2 regions of the Allobosea sp. NPDC055332 genome follow, and region 1 is predicted to be linked to the other one. Evidence: predicted binding sites of a transcription regulator. Region 1 holds the regulator's gene; the other holds the start of a gene.
What was found. Region 1 encodes LexA, which represses DNA repair genes until DNA is damaged. Its sites were predicted from a motif close to TGTTCNNNNTGTGTTCNG; they were not measured.

Region 2: the regulator LexA is predicted to act here: its motif matches at 1,401-1,418, upstream of ACWIGM_RS15070 (DNA recombination protein RmuC).

The regions. Positions count from the first base shown of each region.
Region 1 is NZ_JBSHMO010000003.1:687,609-695,468, forward strand. It holds gene ACWIGM_RS19575 (SRPBCC family protein) at 1-65, shown strand, start outside; gene ACWIGM_RS19580 (DUF1579 domain-containing protein) at 119-655, shown strand; gene ACWIGM_RS19585 (anthranilate synthase component II) at 790-1,407, shown strand; gene trpD (anthranilate phosphoribosyltransferase) at 1,422-2,435, shown strand; gene trpC (indole-3-glycerol phosphate synthase TrpC) at 2,444-3,256, shown strand; gene moaC (cyclic pyranopterin monophosphate synthase MoaC) at 3,253-3,741, shown strand; gene ACWIGM_RS19605 (molybdopterin molybdotransferase MoeA) at 3,738-4,949, shown strand; gene lexA (transcriptional repressor LexA) at 5,053-5,790, shown strand; gene ACWIGM_RS19615 (ComEC/Rec2 family competence protein) at 5,784-7,860, opposite strand, start outside.
Region 2 is NZ_JBSHMO010000002.1:1,343,117-1,350,976, reverse strand. It holds gene ACWIGM_RS15075 (hypothetical protein) at 1-167, shown strand, start outside; gene ACWIGM_RS15070 (DNA recombination protein RmuC) at 183-1,367, opposite strand; gene def (peptide deformylase) at 1,485-2,018, shown strand; gene fmt (methionyl-tRNA formyltransferase) at 2,038-2,967, shown strand; gene truA (tRNA pseudouridine(38-40) synthase TruA) at 2,970-3,707, shown strand; gene ACWIGM_RS15050 (hypothetical protein) at 3,729-4,316, opposite strand; gene dapE (succinyl-diaminopimelate desuccinylase) at 4,384-5,586, opposite strand; gene ACWIGM_RS15040 (DUF805 domain-containing protein) at 5,583-6,011, opposite strand; gene ACWIGM_RS15035 (ribonuclease D) at 6,261-6,875, shown strand; gene ACWIGM_RS15030 (lipopolysaccharide-assembly, LptC-related protein) at 7,049-7,729, shown strand; gene ACWIGM_RS15025 (LptA/OstA family protein) at 7,771-7,860, shown strand, end outside.

The DNA of each region.
Region 1 (7,860 bases):
AGAAGGGCCTCGCCGCCCTGAAGCAGGCGACCGAGCGGCCGCAACTGGTTGCTGCCGCCGCCTGACCACGGCGCATTCGACTGTCCACCCAGAGAAGCAAAACCAAGGAGGAAGAACCATGAGCAACGCAGCAGAACTCGACAAGCCGCAGGCCGGCGACCTCTCCGGCTGCATGCCGGCCAAGCCTCAGGCGGAGCATGACTGGCTCCTCCAGCTCGTCGGCGAGTGGACCTACGAGACCGAGTGCATGATGGGTCCGGACCAGCCGCCGATGAAGTCGAATGGCACGCAGTCCTACTCGTCCATCGGCGGGCTCTGGCTCGTCGGCGACGGCACCGGCTGCATGCCGGACGGCAGCCCGGCGACGACCCGGATCACGCTCGGCTATGATCCGCTGAAGGAACGCTATGTCGGCTCCTTCATCGGCTCGATGATGGGCAATCAGTGGGTCTATACCGGCACCCGCAGTGCCGACGGCACGGTGCTGACCCTCGACACCGAAGGCCCGGACTTCACCAAGCCCGGCAAGACGGCGGCCTATCAGGACATCGTCGAGGTCAAGAGCCCGGATCATCACGTCCTGTCCTCGCGCGGCAAGGGCGAGGATGGCCAATGGGTCCAGTTCATGACGGCGCATTATCGCCGCGTGAAGTGACGCCCCGACGCCGACACGACTGAACGCCTTTCGAGGGCGCGGAGCGACCAGCTCCGCGCCCTCGTGCTTGACCCGCACGCGCGTTCGGGGGCATGTGCAGCCCTGAGAAACTGGGTGGGAACGGCCTAGACGCGATGCGCATCCTGCTGATCGACAATTACGACAGCTTCACCTGGAACCTGGTCCACCTGATCGGCGGGCTCGGGGCCAAGGTCGACGTGCGCCGCAACGACACGCTGTCGGTCGATGAGGCCCTCGCCGGCGACCATGACGCGATCGTGCTCTCGCCCGGCCCCTGCACGCCGAACGAAGCTGGCATCTGCCTCGATCTCGTGCGTGAGGGCGCAAACAGGAAACCGATCTTCGGCGTCTGCCTCGGCCTGCAGGCAATCGGCCAGGTTTTCGGCGGCGAGGTCGTGCGCGCGCCTTTGCCGATGCACGGCAAGGTCTCGACCATCACCCATCGGGCGCGTGGCCTGTTCCACGGCATCAACGGCCCGCTCGAGGCGACGCGCTATCACTCGCTCGTCATCCGCAGGGAAAGCTGCCCGGCCGAGCTCTCGATCGAAGCCGAAGCCGGCGACGGCATGATCATGGCGCTGTCGCATCGCGATCTGCCGGTGCATGGCGTGCAGTTCCACCCCGAGAGCATCGCCTCGGAGCACGGGGCGACGATCCTGCGCAATTTCCTCGATCTCGCCGAGCGATGGTCGCACCAGACCAACAAAGCCGCCCTTTCCGCGACAGCCTGATCGATCGAGTTCCCATGGACGACTTCAAACCCTTCATCGCCAAGGTCGCGACCGGCGCCTCGCTGTCGCGCGAGGAAGCCCGCGACGCCTTCGAGGCCATGCTCTCCGGCGAGGTCACCAATGCGCAGGCTGCCGCCTTCCTGATGGCGCTGCGCGTGCGCGGCGAGACCACCGAGGAGATCGCCGGCGCGGTCACCGCCATGCGCGCGCGCATGCTTACCGTCGAAGCCCCGGCCGATGCCATCGACATCGTCGGCACCGGTGGCGATGCCTCAGGCTCCTACAATGTCTCGACGCTGGCCTCGATCATCGTCGCGGCCTGCGGCGTGCCCGTCGCCAAGCACGGCAACCGCGCCGCCTCCTCGCGCTCCGGCGCCGCCGACGTGCTGACCGCGCTTGGCGTCAAGGTCGGGCTGGAGCCGGCCGGCACCGAGCGTTGCATCGCCGAGGCCGGCGTCGGCTTCATGTTCGCGCCGACCCATCATGCCTCGATGCGCCATGTCGGACCGGTACGCACCGAGCTCGGCACCCGCACCATCTTCAACCTGGTCGGACCGCTTTCGAACCCGGCTGGCGTCAAGAAGCAGCTGATCGGCGCCTTCTCCGAGACCTGGCTGGAGCCGATGGTCAAGGTGCTGCAATCGCTCGGCTCGAAGACGGTCTGGGCCGTGCACGGCTCCGACGGCCTCGACGAGATCACCACCACCGGCCCGACCCGCGTCGTCGCGCTGAAGGACGGCAAGATCGAGACCTTCAATATCGCGCCAGAGGACGTCGGCATCGCCCGCGCCAGGCCCGAGGATTTGCGCGGCGGCGAGCCGGCGCAAAACGCGCAGGCACTGCAGGATGTGCTCGGCGGGGCGAAGAGCGCCTTCCGCGACATCGCCGCCTTCAACGCCGCCGCCGCGCTCGTCGTCGCCGGCAAGGCCGCCGCGCTCAATGACGGACTGGCGCAAGCCTATGCGGTGCTGGACAATGGCAAGGCCAAGGCGGCGCTCGCGACCCTGGTCGCCAGCTCCAATGCGTGAGGCTGCCCATGTCCGATATCCTCAGGCGGATCGAAGCCTATAAGCGCGAGGAGATCGCGGCTGCCCGCGCCGCGGTGCCGCAGGCCGAGATTGAGAAGCGCGCCACGGCGATGCCGGCGCCGCGCGACTTCATCGGCGCGCTCGAAGCCAAGCACCGCGCCGGCGGCCCGGCCCTGATCGCCGAGATCAAGAAGGCCTCGCCGTCCAAGGGCCTGATCCGCGCCGATTTCGACCCGCCGGCGCTGGCCAAGGCCTATGCCGAAGGCGGCGCCGCTTGCCTCTCGGTGCTGACCGACACGCCCTCCTTCCAGGGGCAGCCGGAGTATCTTGCGCAGGCCCGCACTGCCTCCGGCCTGCCGGGCCTGCGCAAGGACTTCATGTTCGAGCCCTACCAGGTCTTCGAAGCCAGGAGCTGGGGCGCCGATTGCATCCTGATCATCATGGCCTCGCTCGACGATGCCGCGGCGCACGAACTCATCGCTACCGCCAAGGCGCTCGGCATGGCCGCGCTCGCCGAGGTCCATGACGAGGCCGAGCTGGAGCGCGCGCTGCCCCTCGACACCAGGCTGGTCGGCATCAACAACCGCGACCTGCGCTCTTTCGAGCTCAACCTCGCTGTCACCGAACGGCTGGCGCCACGCGTGCCGAAGGACCGCCTGCTCGTCGGCGAGAGCGGCATCTTCACTCATGCCGACATCGCCCGCCTGCAGGCTTGCGGCGTCAATACCTTCCTCGTCGGCGAGAGCCTGATGCGCCAGGCGGACGTGGCGGCCGCGACGCGCGAGCTTCTGACGGGCAAGACGGCCGAGGCCGCCGCGTGAGCCGCCTCACCCATCTCGACCAGAAGGGCGAGGCCCATATGGTCGATGTCGGCGGCAAGGCCGAGACCATCCGGATAGCCGTCGCCGAAGGCCATGTGGTGATGCAAGCCGAGACGCTGACGATCGTCCGCGACGGCGAGGCGAAGAAAGGCGACGTGCTCGGCACCGCCCGCCTCGCCGGCATCATGGCCGCCAAGCGCGCCCATGAGCTGATCCCGCTCTGCCACCCGTTGTTGCTCTCGAAGATCGCCGTGGACCTTACGATCGACGAGACACTGCCGGGCGTGCGCGTGCGCGCCGAGGTCAAGCTCACCGGCAAGACCGGCGTCGAGATGGAGGCGCTGACCGCCGTCAGCGTCGCCTGCCTCACCGTCTACGACATGGTGAAGGCGGTTGATCGCGCCATGCATATCGAAGGCATCCGTCTCGTGCATAAATCCGGCGGCAAGTCCGGAACCTACGAGCTCGCAGGGCCATCGGCATGAGCCTCACCCCCGTTCCCGTCGCGCTGAAAGCACTGCTCGACAGCGTGCCCGGCCCGACACAAGCCGAGACGCTGCCGCTGGCGCAGTGCGCCGGCCGCGTGCTGGTTGAAGACGTCGCCGCGCTCAGGACCCAGCCGCCTTTCGCCAATTCGGCCATGGACGGCTACGCCGTACGCGTCGAGGATTTGGCGCGCGGCGCCCAGCTCCGCGTTGTCGGCGAGTCCGCCGCTGGTCGCCGCTTTTCCGGCAAAGTTTCGCTTGGCGAGGCAGTACGGATTTTTACCGGAGCACCATTGCCTGAAGGCGCGGATACGATCCTGATCCAGGAGCATGCCGAAGGCGTCGGCAGCCCGGTGATCCGCGTCACCAAACCTGCCGATCAGGGCCAGTTCGTCCGCCTGGCGGGACTCGACTTCAGAACCGGTGAGATCTTGCTGAAAGCCGGCCGCCGGCTCGACAGCGCAGCGCTTGGTCTCGCCGCTGCCGCAGGGCATCCGACGCTTTCGGTCCGCCGCAAGCCGCGGGTCGCGATCCTCGCCACTGGCGACGAGCTCGTCCTGCCGGGCGAACCCGTCGGGCCCGACCAGATCGTCGCCTCGAACAGCTTCGCCCTTGCCGCTCTGGTCGAGCAGGCCGGCGGCACGGCGCTCGACCTCGGCATCGCCCGCGACGATCATCCCGATCTCGCCGCCAAGATCGAGGCAGCACGCGAAGCCGGTGCCGACGTCCTGATCACCCTCGGCGGCGCCTCGGTCGGCGAGCACGACCTCGTCCAGGCGGCGCTGAAGGCGCAGGGCATGGAACTTGGGTTCTGGAAGATCGCGATGCGCCCCGGCAAACCGATGATGATGGGGCGGCTCGGGCCCATGGTCGCGCTCGGCCTGCCCGGCAACCCGGTCTCCTCGATCGTCTGCGGGCACCTCTTCGCGATGCCGCTGGTCGAGGCCCTGCTCGGCATCGACGATCCCGAGCGCGATCGTAGCGAGCCGGCCATCCTCGCCAGCGACCTGCCGGCCAATGACGAACGCCAGGACTATCTGCGCGCCACTATTGAGCTGGTTGACGGCGAGCGGCGCGTTCGGCCCTTCGCCAAGCAAGATTCCTCGATGCTGGCGAACCTGTCACGGGCCGAGGCGCTGGTGATCCGCCCGGCTTTCGCCGAGCCAGCCAAGGCGGGCGATCCCTGCCGCATCATCCGGCTGCGCTGATCCGTTCACCTTGCGGCAGGATGCGCCTTGCGGAACACAAGGCGAACGAGTATGGTGTTCGTGCTTTGTTTCGATTCTAGCCCGAGAGGCGGACGGCGCGATCATGCTGACACGCAAACAGTTCGAACTGCTTCGCTTCATCCATGAACGCCTGCGCGAATCCGGCGTACCGCCCTCGTTCGACGAAATGAAGGACGCGCTCGACCTGCGCTCCAAATCCGGCATCCACCGCTTGATCATGGCGCTGGAGGAACGCGGCTTCATTCGCCGGCTTCCGAACCGGGCGCGCGCCCTCGAAGTCATCAAGATGCCTGACGGGATCGGCGGACCGCAGGCGCAGCGTGGCCGCTTCAGCCCCTCGGTCGTTCAGGGCGGGCTCGGCCAGACCCCGCCTGCCCCGGCACCGGCCGCCAACCTGACGAAGCCGCGGCCGCCAGCCGCCGAGGAGAGCGGGCGTTCCACCGTCTCGATCCCGGTCATGGGCCGTATCGCCGCCGGTACGCCGATCTCGGCGATCCAGGATCGCAGCCACAGCGTCTCGATGCCGGCCGACATGCTCGGTGGCGGCGAGCATTACGCCCTCGAGGTCCGCGGCGACTCGATGATCGAGGCCGGCATCCTCGACGGCGACACCGTCGTCATCCGCAAGCAGGACACCGCCAATACCGGCGACATCATCGTCGCCTTGATCGACGACGAGGAGGCGACGCTGAAGCGCTTGCGCAAGCGCGGCTCCTCGATCGCGCTCGAGGCCGCCAACCCGGCCTATGAGACACGCGTGCTCGGGCCCGACCGGGTCAAGATCCAGGGCCGGCTCGTCAATCTGATGCGGCGCTACTGAAGCATGTCCGGATCCTGCGCCGGCTCCGTAGTTGCCGGCGTTGGAGCAGGAGCAGGAGCAGGAGCAGCCTCGGGCGCCGGCCTCGGTTCCGGTCGCGCCCTGGTCCAGGGACGAAGATGCGTGACCTCGTCGGCCGTATAGGCGCGCCAGCCCTCACGGGCCGCGTGATAGGCGGTCGCGCCGTCACGGATGAGCGCGCTGCGATCGATCAGGCGGGCGGCGCAAGGTGCCGTCCAATAGAGCGAGGTCACCACAAGATCGGCGCGCTGGCAGTCCTCGACCAGGGCGATGCGATCGCGCGTATAGGCGACGCTGCGACCATCCGGCAGGCGGATGACGCAGCCGCGCGCGTCGCAGGCGGCGCCGTTGCGGAGCGCCGCATCATCGGGCGAGCGTGAATCGCCGTCGGCATGCAGCCATTGCGTCAGCACGAAACGGCTCGGCTTGCCGGCCAGCACCATCTTCCCATCCGGCCCGCGGACCAATACGCCCGAGCCGTCGCGCTCGATCATGATGTCCGGTCGCGACGGAGCCGAGGCCAGTGCGAGCCCACCGACCAGAGGCACCGCAGCAAGGAAACGTAGCGCCGTCGTCCACAAGGTCAGCCAGAGCAGCGACAGCGAGAACAGGATCAGGGCGAGCGAGCCGAACGCCGGCAGCACGACGGTCGAGCGGTCGATGCCAGCCACCCAATGAGCAAGCTGGAGCACGAGGCCGGAGGCCCAGCCCATCAGCGCCCAGGCCGGCCAGTCCAGCCCGAACGGATAGGCGAGCACGCCGAAGACAGCGGCCGGCATCACGATCAGCGAGACGAAAGGCAGCGCCAATGCATTGCCGAGCAGGCCGAACGGATTGAAAGTCTGGAAATGATAGACGCCATAGGGCGCCGTCGCCGCGGTCGCGACCATGGTCGTGGACAGGATGCCGACGGCCGAAAGCCAGAGCGGCCGCAGCGGCCAGGGCCAGGAGGTTGCGGCCGCATCGGGCGGACGCTCCTGCCAGCGCTCGGCGAAGGCGATCAGCGCCGTCACCGCCCCGAACGACATCTGGAAGCTCGGGCCGAGCAGCGCTTCCGGCTCGCGCAGCAGCACGATGATCGCGGACAGGGCAAGATTGCGCATGCTGAGCGCCGGCCGGTCGACCAGGATCGCGCCCAGCATCACCAGCGTCATGATCAGCGAGCGCACGGTCGCGACCTCGGCGCCGGAGAAGACGCAATAACCGGTGGCGCCGAGCATGGCCGCCAGCGCCGCGAGCTTCTTCACCGGCCAGTGAAGCGCCGCCGTCTGCGACAGGGCCAGCAGCGCCCGCACCAGCCAGAAGATCGTGCCGGCAGCGAGCACCATGTGCAGGCCTGAGATCGAGACGATATGGTAGATGCCGGCGGCGCGCAGGTCGTTGTTGGTCTCTTCGCTGATCAGCCCGCGCTTGCCGGTGACGAGCGCCGCCGCCATCGCTCCCGCCTGCCCGCCGCCGCTGCTCGCGATACGCTCGGTCAATGCATTGCGGGCCTGGTCGATCGCGACCGCCAATGCGAGCCGGCGCGGCATCGGAACCGGCGCCGGTACGAGCGTGATCTTGCCTGCGATGTTGCCGACGGCACCGATGCCCTGGAAGAAGGCGTCGCGAGCAAAATCATAGCCGCCGGGGCGCGCCGGGCCGGGCGGCGGCAAAAGGCGCGCCGTCGCGCTGATATGGTCGCCGGGCTTCAAGGTCGTCACCGGCGTGGTGACGCGCACCCGCCGCGGCCGCTGCGCAGCCTCCACCCCAGGCAAGTCCGTGACCTGGATGACGATCCGCACACCCTTCTCGCGCTGCTCCAGCGTCTCGACGAAGCCGGTGAGCTTGCCGACATGGTTGCGAGCAAGCGCAGGCGCCGCCATGCCTGCCGTTCTGAAGGTCGCAGCCGCGAAACCGGCAAAGGCTGCGGCGGCCGCGATGCAGACAGCCATGACGGCACGACGCTGGCGTGTCAGCAGCGCGGCGAGCCCGCACAACACCATCCCGGCAAGGGGTGCGGCCAGTCCCGGCTCGCGATCGGCCAGGAAATAGAGCAGCACGCCGGCGCCC
Region 2 (7,860 bases), on a different contig from region 1:
TCGCGCTGATCGACCTGCGCGACCTGCTGCGGCCTCATCTGACCCGGGCCGAGTTCGAGGAGCTGTTCGGGATGCTGCGCCGCGTCGCTGCGCTGCATGGAGGGCCGACCGACAGCCAGGACAGCCTGATCGCCGAGGCCGAGCGGCAATTGCCCCGGCCGCGCTGAGATTGGTTGCGGCTCTTACTCCGCCGCCTTCAGTCTCACCTCTTTGGCGAAGGGCAGCGCTGGTTCGTTCGGGCGGGCATCGTCGAACTCAAGCGCGCCGATCCTCTCGGCCCTGCCAGTGACCTTGCCGGCCGAGGTCTTGATCTGGGCGACATCGTCCTGCGCCTGGCGGAAATGATTGTCGAGCTTGTCGACGCGTTCGCCGAGACGGCGGACATCGTCGAGCAGCTTGCCGACCTCCGACTGGATGACCTGCGCTTCCTCGCGCATGCGGGCATCGCGCACCAGCGACTGCATCAGCTGAATCGCCAGCGCCAGCAGCGAGGGCGAGACGATCATCACGCGCGCCCGGTGCGCCTTCTGGATGACGTCATCGAAATGCTCATGCAAGTCGGCATAGATAGCCTCCGACGGCACGAAGAGCAGTGCCATGTCCTGTGTCTCGCCCGGCAGGAAATAGCGCTCGGCGATGTCCTTGACGTGCTGGCCGACATCGGCGCGGACCCGGGCCGAGGCCTGCTTCTTGGCGTCGTCGCCGCGCGCCTCGCGCAGCATGGTGAAGCTCTCCAGCGGGAACTTGGCGTCGATGACGAGGCCGCGCCCGTCGCCCGGCAGGGTGACCAGGCAGTCCGGGCGCTTGCCGGTCGAGAGCGTCGGCTGGAAGCTGAAGAACGCCGCGGGTAGGCCGTCGCGGATGATCGCCTCCATCCGGCCCTGGCCATAGGCGCCGCGCGCCTGCTTGTTGGCGAGCACGTCCTTCAGCGTCACCACCTCGCCGGTGAGCTCGGTCAGGTTCTTCTGGGCGCTGTCGATGACGGCGAGGCGCTCCTGCAGCTTGCCGAGGCTTTCATTGGTCTGGCGAACGTTCTGCTCCAGCCCGGCGCCGACCTGCTGGCGCAGGCCGTCCATCCGCTCGGCCATGATGCGGGCAAGGTCGCCCTGCCGGGTCGAGAGGATCTCGGCCATGGTCTGCATCCGGCCGTTGAGCTCGGCCTGCTGCCGGTTCATCTCGGCGACCTTGTCGTCCATTTCGCGGGCGCGCTCGGCCGCTATCGCAGCCTCCATCTCGCGCCGGCGCGAGCCGCGCCAGGACGAGAGCAGCGCCATTATCAGCAGGACCAGCGTCAGCCCGGCGAAGCCGAAGGCAGCTTCGGCCCAGCTCACGGGGCGCTCCAGCAGGACGAAGGCGATCTGGTTCATGCCCACGAGCCTACACGATTCGGATGGCATTTCCAGAACGAAAGCGGAACAGTTTGACCGCTTCCACACAAGTGCTTTATGTCGCGGCAACTCCTGAACCCCGTCCCAGAGCGCCCTATGGCCATTCGCCCCCTCGTCATCCTGCCCGACTCGATGCTGCGCAAGGTTTCCGCACCGATCGGCGACATCACGCCGGAGATTCGCAAGCTCGCCGAGGACATGCTCGAGACGATGTACGACGCGCCGGGAATCGGCCTCGCCGCGATCCAGATTGGCGAGCCGGTCCGCCTCGTCACGCTCGACGTCTCGAAGAAGGCGGAGGAAGGCGAGGAGCAGGCGCGCGAGCCGATGGTCTTCATCAATCCCGAGGTGACCTGGCGCTCGGACGAACTCAGCGTCTACGAGGAAGGCTGCCTCTCCATCCCCGAATATTACGAGGAGGTCGAGCGGCCGGCGCGGGTCAAGGTCGTCTACCGCGATCTCGACGGCAAGGCGCATGAGATCGAGGCCGACGGCCTGCTCGCCACCTGCCTGCAGCACGAGATCGACCATCTCAACGGCGTGCTCTTCATCGATTACCTGTCGCGGCTGAAGCGTGAGCGCGTCACCAAGCGCTTCGCCAAGGCGGCGAAGCGGGACAGCGCGGCCTGAACGGCTGAGGCGTTACAGTATGAGCTTGCGCGTCATCTTCATGGGCACGCCGGATTTCGCCGTGCCGACCCTGACCGAGATCATCGGCCAAGGCCACGAGGTCGTCTCCGTCTACACCCGCGCCCCGGCGCCGGCCGGACGCGGCATGGAACTGCGGCCCTCTCCCGTCCAGGTCACGGCCGAGCGCTTCGGCATTCCGGTGTTCTCGCCGAAGACGCTGAAGAACGCCGAGGCGGCCGAGATCATGGCCTCGCACGAGGCTGATGTCGCCGTCGTCGTCGCCTATGGCTTGATCCTGCCCAAGGCGATCCTGGAGGTGCCGGAGCTCGGCTGCCTCAACCTGCATGCCTCACTGCTGCCGCGCTGGCGTGGCGCCGCGCCGATCCAGCGCGCCATCATGGCGGGCGATGCCGAGACCGGCGTCTGCGTGATGAAGATGGAGGAGGGGCTCGATACCGGCCCGGTCGCCATGGTCGAGATGCTGGCGATCGACGGCAACGCCACCGCCGGCGACATGCATGACCGGCTCGCCGGCCTCGGCGCCGACCTGATGGTCCGGGCGCTCGCCGCGCTTGGCCGCGGCGGCCTGCGCTTCACGCCGCAGGCGGAGGAGGGCGTCACCTATGCCAGCAAGATCGGCAATGACGAGGCCAAGCTGAGCTGGAACCGGCCGGCACAGCAGGTCCATGACGTGGTGCGCGGGCTCTCGCCATTTCCCGGTGCCTTCGTCGAGGTCGACCTCGGCAAGGGGCCGGAGCGGCTGAAGCTTTTGCGCACTGCCCGCGCCGGCGGCGCCGCCGAGCCGGGCACGCTGCTCGACGACGAGGGCACCATCGCCTGCGCGGTCGGGGCGGTGAAGCTGCTCCAGGTCCAGCGTGCCGGCAAGGGGCCGATGAGCGCTCAGGAGTTCCTGCGTGGCGCGAGGCTGTCTGCTGGCGCGAAACTGTAGCGATGCCCCGGTATAAGCTCGTCATCGAATATGACGGCACGCCCTTCTCGGGCTGGCAGCGCCAGCTCAACGGGCCGTCGGTGCAGCAGAGCGTCGAGGAGGCGATCGAGGCCTTCTGCGGCCATGCCGTGCGCCTGCACTGCGCCGGGCGTACCGATGCCGGCGTCCATGCCACCCATCAGGTTGTCCATGTCGATCTCGACAAGGAGTGGCGCACCGATGTCGTGCGCGACGCCAGCAATGCCCGGCTGAAGCGCCTGCCGGTGGCGGTGCTGAGCGCCGAGGCGGTGCCGGATACGTTCGATGCCCGCATCTCGGCGACGCGGCGCTACTACATCTACCGCATCCTCGACCGGCGGGCGCAGCCGGCGCTCGACAAGAACCGGGTCTGGCATGTCCCGGTCAAGCTCGACCACGAGGCGATGGACCGCGCCGCCAAGGCGCTGGTCGGCCATCACGACTTCACCACCTTCCGCGCCGCCGAATGCCAGGCCAATAGCCCGCTGCGGACGCTCGACCGGTTCGACTGCCGGCGCGAGGGAGCGGAGATCGTCGCCTATGTCCATGCCCGCTCCTTCCTGCATCATCAGGTCCGCTCCATGGTCGGCTGCCTGAAGATGGTCGGGATGGGGCGCTGGCCGGAGAACAAGGTCGGCAAGGTGCTGGCGGCGCGCGACCGCTCGCAATGCGCCGCGCTGGCGCCGCCCTGCGGGCTCTATCTGGCAGGCGTGGATTACTGAGGCCAGATTGCAGAGGCGAAGTCAGAACCCGGCCAGCCCGAAGGTCTTCAGCACCGTGTAGTCAGCGAGTATGCTGGCGCAGGCGATCGCGCCGGCGACGCCGCTCTGCGCACCGAAGGCGGCCCTGGCGACGCAATAGCGCAGCCTGAGCACGATCGCCGCGAAGGCGAGGCTCTGGAAGCCGGCTATGCCCGGGTTCGACCAGCCCAGCGCGAACACCGTCGCCGGCACCGCCATCAGAGCCGCCGAGAGGATGCCGGCCCAGTTCCAGGCAATGACGAAGCTGGTGAAGCGCGGGTTGCGGGTAAGACCCGGCGCGAGCCCGACCAGTAGCGCGGGTACGGCGAGGATCGCCAGGATCTCGGCCGTGACGATGGCGGCGATCAGGCCGGGAGCGTCGAACAGTCCGCCGCTGTTCGGGAGGCCGGCGAGCGTGCGCTGCGCCGCCAGCGCCGGGATCATCGAGGGCACGACCAGCACCAGCGCGAGATAGGAGCGCCAGAACCCGTCGCGGCTGAGATCGAGATCAGGCAGGGCTTTCGCGTCGGCCCGCAGCAGGCGCCAGGAGGCGGCGAGCGATCGCGTTACATCGTCGGCAGCAAGCCTCATGGCCCAACCCTCCGGACGTCACGGTATTAGACTTTCGTCTAAACTGTGGGCATCGGGGCCGGTTCCGTCAAGCGTGCTGCGCCGCGGCAAAATAATCCGTCAGTAAACGATGCGTGATCCGCTCCAGCATCATCAGGTCAACCGTGGCGACGCGCTCGTCGATCTGGTGCATGGTCTGGCCGACGACGCCGTATTCGACCACAGGGCAATAGTTCTTGATGAAGCGGGCGTCCGAGGTGCCGCCGGTCGTCGACAGCGCCGGGCGCTTGCCGGTCTCGGCTTCGACGGCGTCCGCGACCATCGCGACGAACGGTCCGGGCTGGGTCAGGAAGGCGACTGCATTGGTCGGCTCGAAGCTGATCTCGTAGCGCACGGCATTGCCGGCCGCCTCGCGCAGGCGGCGCTCGATCTCGGCGGCGAGCGTCTCCGGCGTCCAGAGATCGTTGAAGCGGATGTTGAATACGGCCCTGGCCTGCGCCGGGATCACGTTTGTCGCGGGGTTGCCGACATCGAGCGTCGTCACCTCGAGATTGCTCGGGTCGAAATGCTCGGTGCCGGCGTCGAGCGGGCTTGCCTCGAGCCCGGCGAGCAGCCGGACCATGCCGCGGATCGGATTCTGGGCGAGATGCGGATAGCCGACATGGCCCTGCACGCCCTGGACCGTGAGCTTGCCGGTCAGCGAGCCGCGCCGGCCGATCTTGATCATGTCGCTCATCGCCGCCGGGTTGGTCGGCTCGCCGAGCAGGCAATGGTCGAAGCGCTCGCCCCGCTGGTCGGCCCAGGCCAGGAGCTTGACGGTGCCGTTGATCGCCGGGCCTTCCTCGTCCCCGGTGACCAGGAAGGCGATTGAGCCCGGCGCATCCGGGTTCTCGCGGCGGTAACGGATCGCGGCTGACGCCATGGCGGCGAGCCCGCCCTTCATGTCGCAGGCGCCGCGGCCATAGAGCACGCCGTCGACGATGTTCGCCGCGAACGGATCACGCGTCCAGGCAGCGAGGTCGCCGGGCGGCACCACGTCGGTATGGCCGGCGATGACGAGGACCGGCCCCTCCCGGCCGATGCGGGCATAGAGGTTCTCGATATCCGGCATGCCGGGCTCGGAGAACACTGGCCGCTCGACACTGAAACCCTCGGCGTTCAGCACGGCGCCGAGCAGCGAAAGCGCGCCGCCTTCGGCGGGCGTCACCGAGGGACAGCGCACCAGGACCTGGGTGAGGGCGATCGGATCGGCGGGATCGAAGTCGAGGGGGGCGGACGTGTTCTGGCTCATCGAGCCGGTTTAGCAGTCCCGGTTTGCTCCGCAAGCGGCGCGTCGCGGCCCGTGCCCGGCATCAATCCAAGATCGACCAGAGCGACCAGCCAGGCCATGGTCGAGATCGCGATCAGCGACGGCGCCCAGGCATAGCCGAGCAATGGCTGCACTTCGCGCGGCAGCACGATCGCGCAGACCAGCATGATGCCGAAAACCGAGGAGCCGCCCCGGTCGGTGGCGCGCTTGGCCGCCAGCGCTGCCCAGGGGAACAGGGCGAAGGCGTTGGCGAAGGCGACGACCATTGCCGCTGACTGCCGGTCCACGAGACGCGGCGCGCCCCATTGGATCGCCAGCAGGCAGAGTGCGAGCGCGATGCTGCCGAGCCAGAACTGGCGCAGGCCGATACGGCCATCGAGATCGGTGAACAGACGGATTGCGGACATGCTCAGGCTCCGAGTCCGCATCCTTGCACGCCTGGGTGCCGGAATGAAGCTTATGGTGAATAAAAGGTTAATGCGCCGGAACCGGTTGGAGTGCCAGAGAAAATGCTTGCAGAAAAAATGCTTGAATGCGGCCGGGCGCGCCGCTAGCTGCGAAGCGTTCTCCGGATTTTCAGGTAGGCCATTCGGCTTGATCGGCGGGTGGCAGATTGACTGAGCGGCGTAGCTGCGCTGCCGAGCGAGGTTTTGGGTATGACAATTCGTCTGCACCGCGGCGATCTGCCGGATGGGTTCGAGCCGGGGCCGGTCCTGGCGATCGACACCGAGACGCTGGGCCTCAATCCGCAGCGCGACCGGCTCTGCGTGGTGCAGCTCTCCCGCGGCGACGGCACCGCCGACGTCGTGCAGATCCCGAAGGGCGGCCCGGCGCCGGCCAATCTCTGCCGCATCCTCGCCGATGCGGGTGTGCTGAAGCTCTTCCACTTCGCCCGCTTCGACATCGCCGCGCTGGAGAACGCCTTCGGCGTCGTCACCACGCCGGTCTACTGCACCAAGATCGCCTCCAAGCTGGTGCGCACCTATACCGACCGGCACGGGCTGAAGGATCTCGTCCGCGAGCTCCTCGGCGTCGAGCTCTCGAAGCAGCAGCAATCCTCGGACTGGGGCGCCGACACGCTGACCGAGGCCCAGCTCGGCTATGCCGCCTCCGACGTGCTGCATCTGCACGCACTGAAGGCGAAGCTCGACGTGCTGCTGGAGCGCGAGGGGCGCATGCATCTCGCCAAGGCCTGTTTCGACTTCCTGCCGACGCGCGCCGAACTCGATCTCGCGGGCTGGCCCGAAGTCGACATCTTCGCGCATACATAAAGTTGATGTATTTGAGCTAGGTCATCCGTCTGGCGGTCGCCGGACCGGTCGCTGTTGCCTGTCGACATGCGCCGGTTCGACATGAAAAAGCCGCTGGTGGCTGGCAATGGGCGGGCATGAGCTTGGCGATCACATCTCCTGAAACGCGCAGTCCGACGGCGATTCGGGCGCAGATGCGGCAGAGCGCCTTCCAGGCAGCTCGCCGGCATTCCGCGCTCGTGCGTCTGTTGCGGCGCCTGATTCCGGTCGGAGCGATCGTCGCGGTGGTGGGCTTGATCATCGTCCCCTTTCTCAATCCGCTGCGCCATGCCGGCAATTTCTCGCTGGGCGGGATCAGCCTGTCCGGCGGCAAGGTGGTGATGGAAGCGCCGAAGCTCGCAGGCTATCGCAAGGACAATAGTCCTTATGAGGTGACGGCCGACTCGGCTCTGCAGGACGTGCGCAACCCGACGCAGATCGAGCTGGTCAAAATGACGGCGCGCGTGCTGATGAAGTCGGAGGGCTGGATCAACATCAACGCCCGGAGCGGCCTTTTCGACCAGCAGAAGGAAAAGCTGAAGCTGGTCGACGATGTGAAGATTCGCACCGAGTCGGGCTATGATGTCAGCATGCGCACGGCCGATGTCGACTTCAAGGGCGGGACCGTCAACTCGCGCGAGCCGGTTAAGGTCAATCTCGGCACGACCACGATCGACGCCGACACGCTCGACGTGAAGGACAATGGTGCGCTGATCACTTTCGAGGGGCGCGTCCACGTCCTGATCGAGAATGCGCCGGCGCGCAGCCTGGCCGGGCCGGAGCGCGAGGGCAGCACGCCCAATCTCGAAGCCCTTCGCCCGGCCGCCAAGCCGTGAGATCATCGTACCCAGTCATGCAGGTCAGCCACAGGTCACCGATGAAACCCTTCGCTCTCGCTCTTGCTGTCCTGGTCGTGCCGGCCCTGTCAGTCGCCACGCTGGCGCAGCAACAGCCTGCGCGCTCCGGC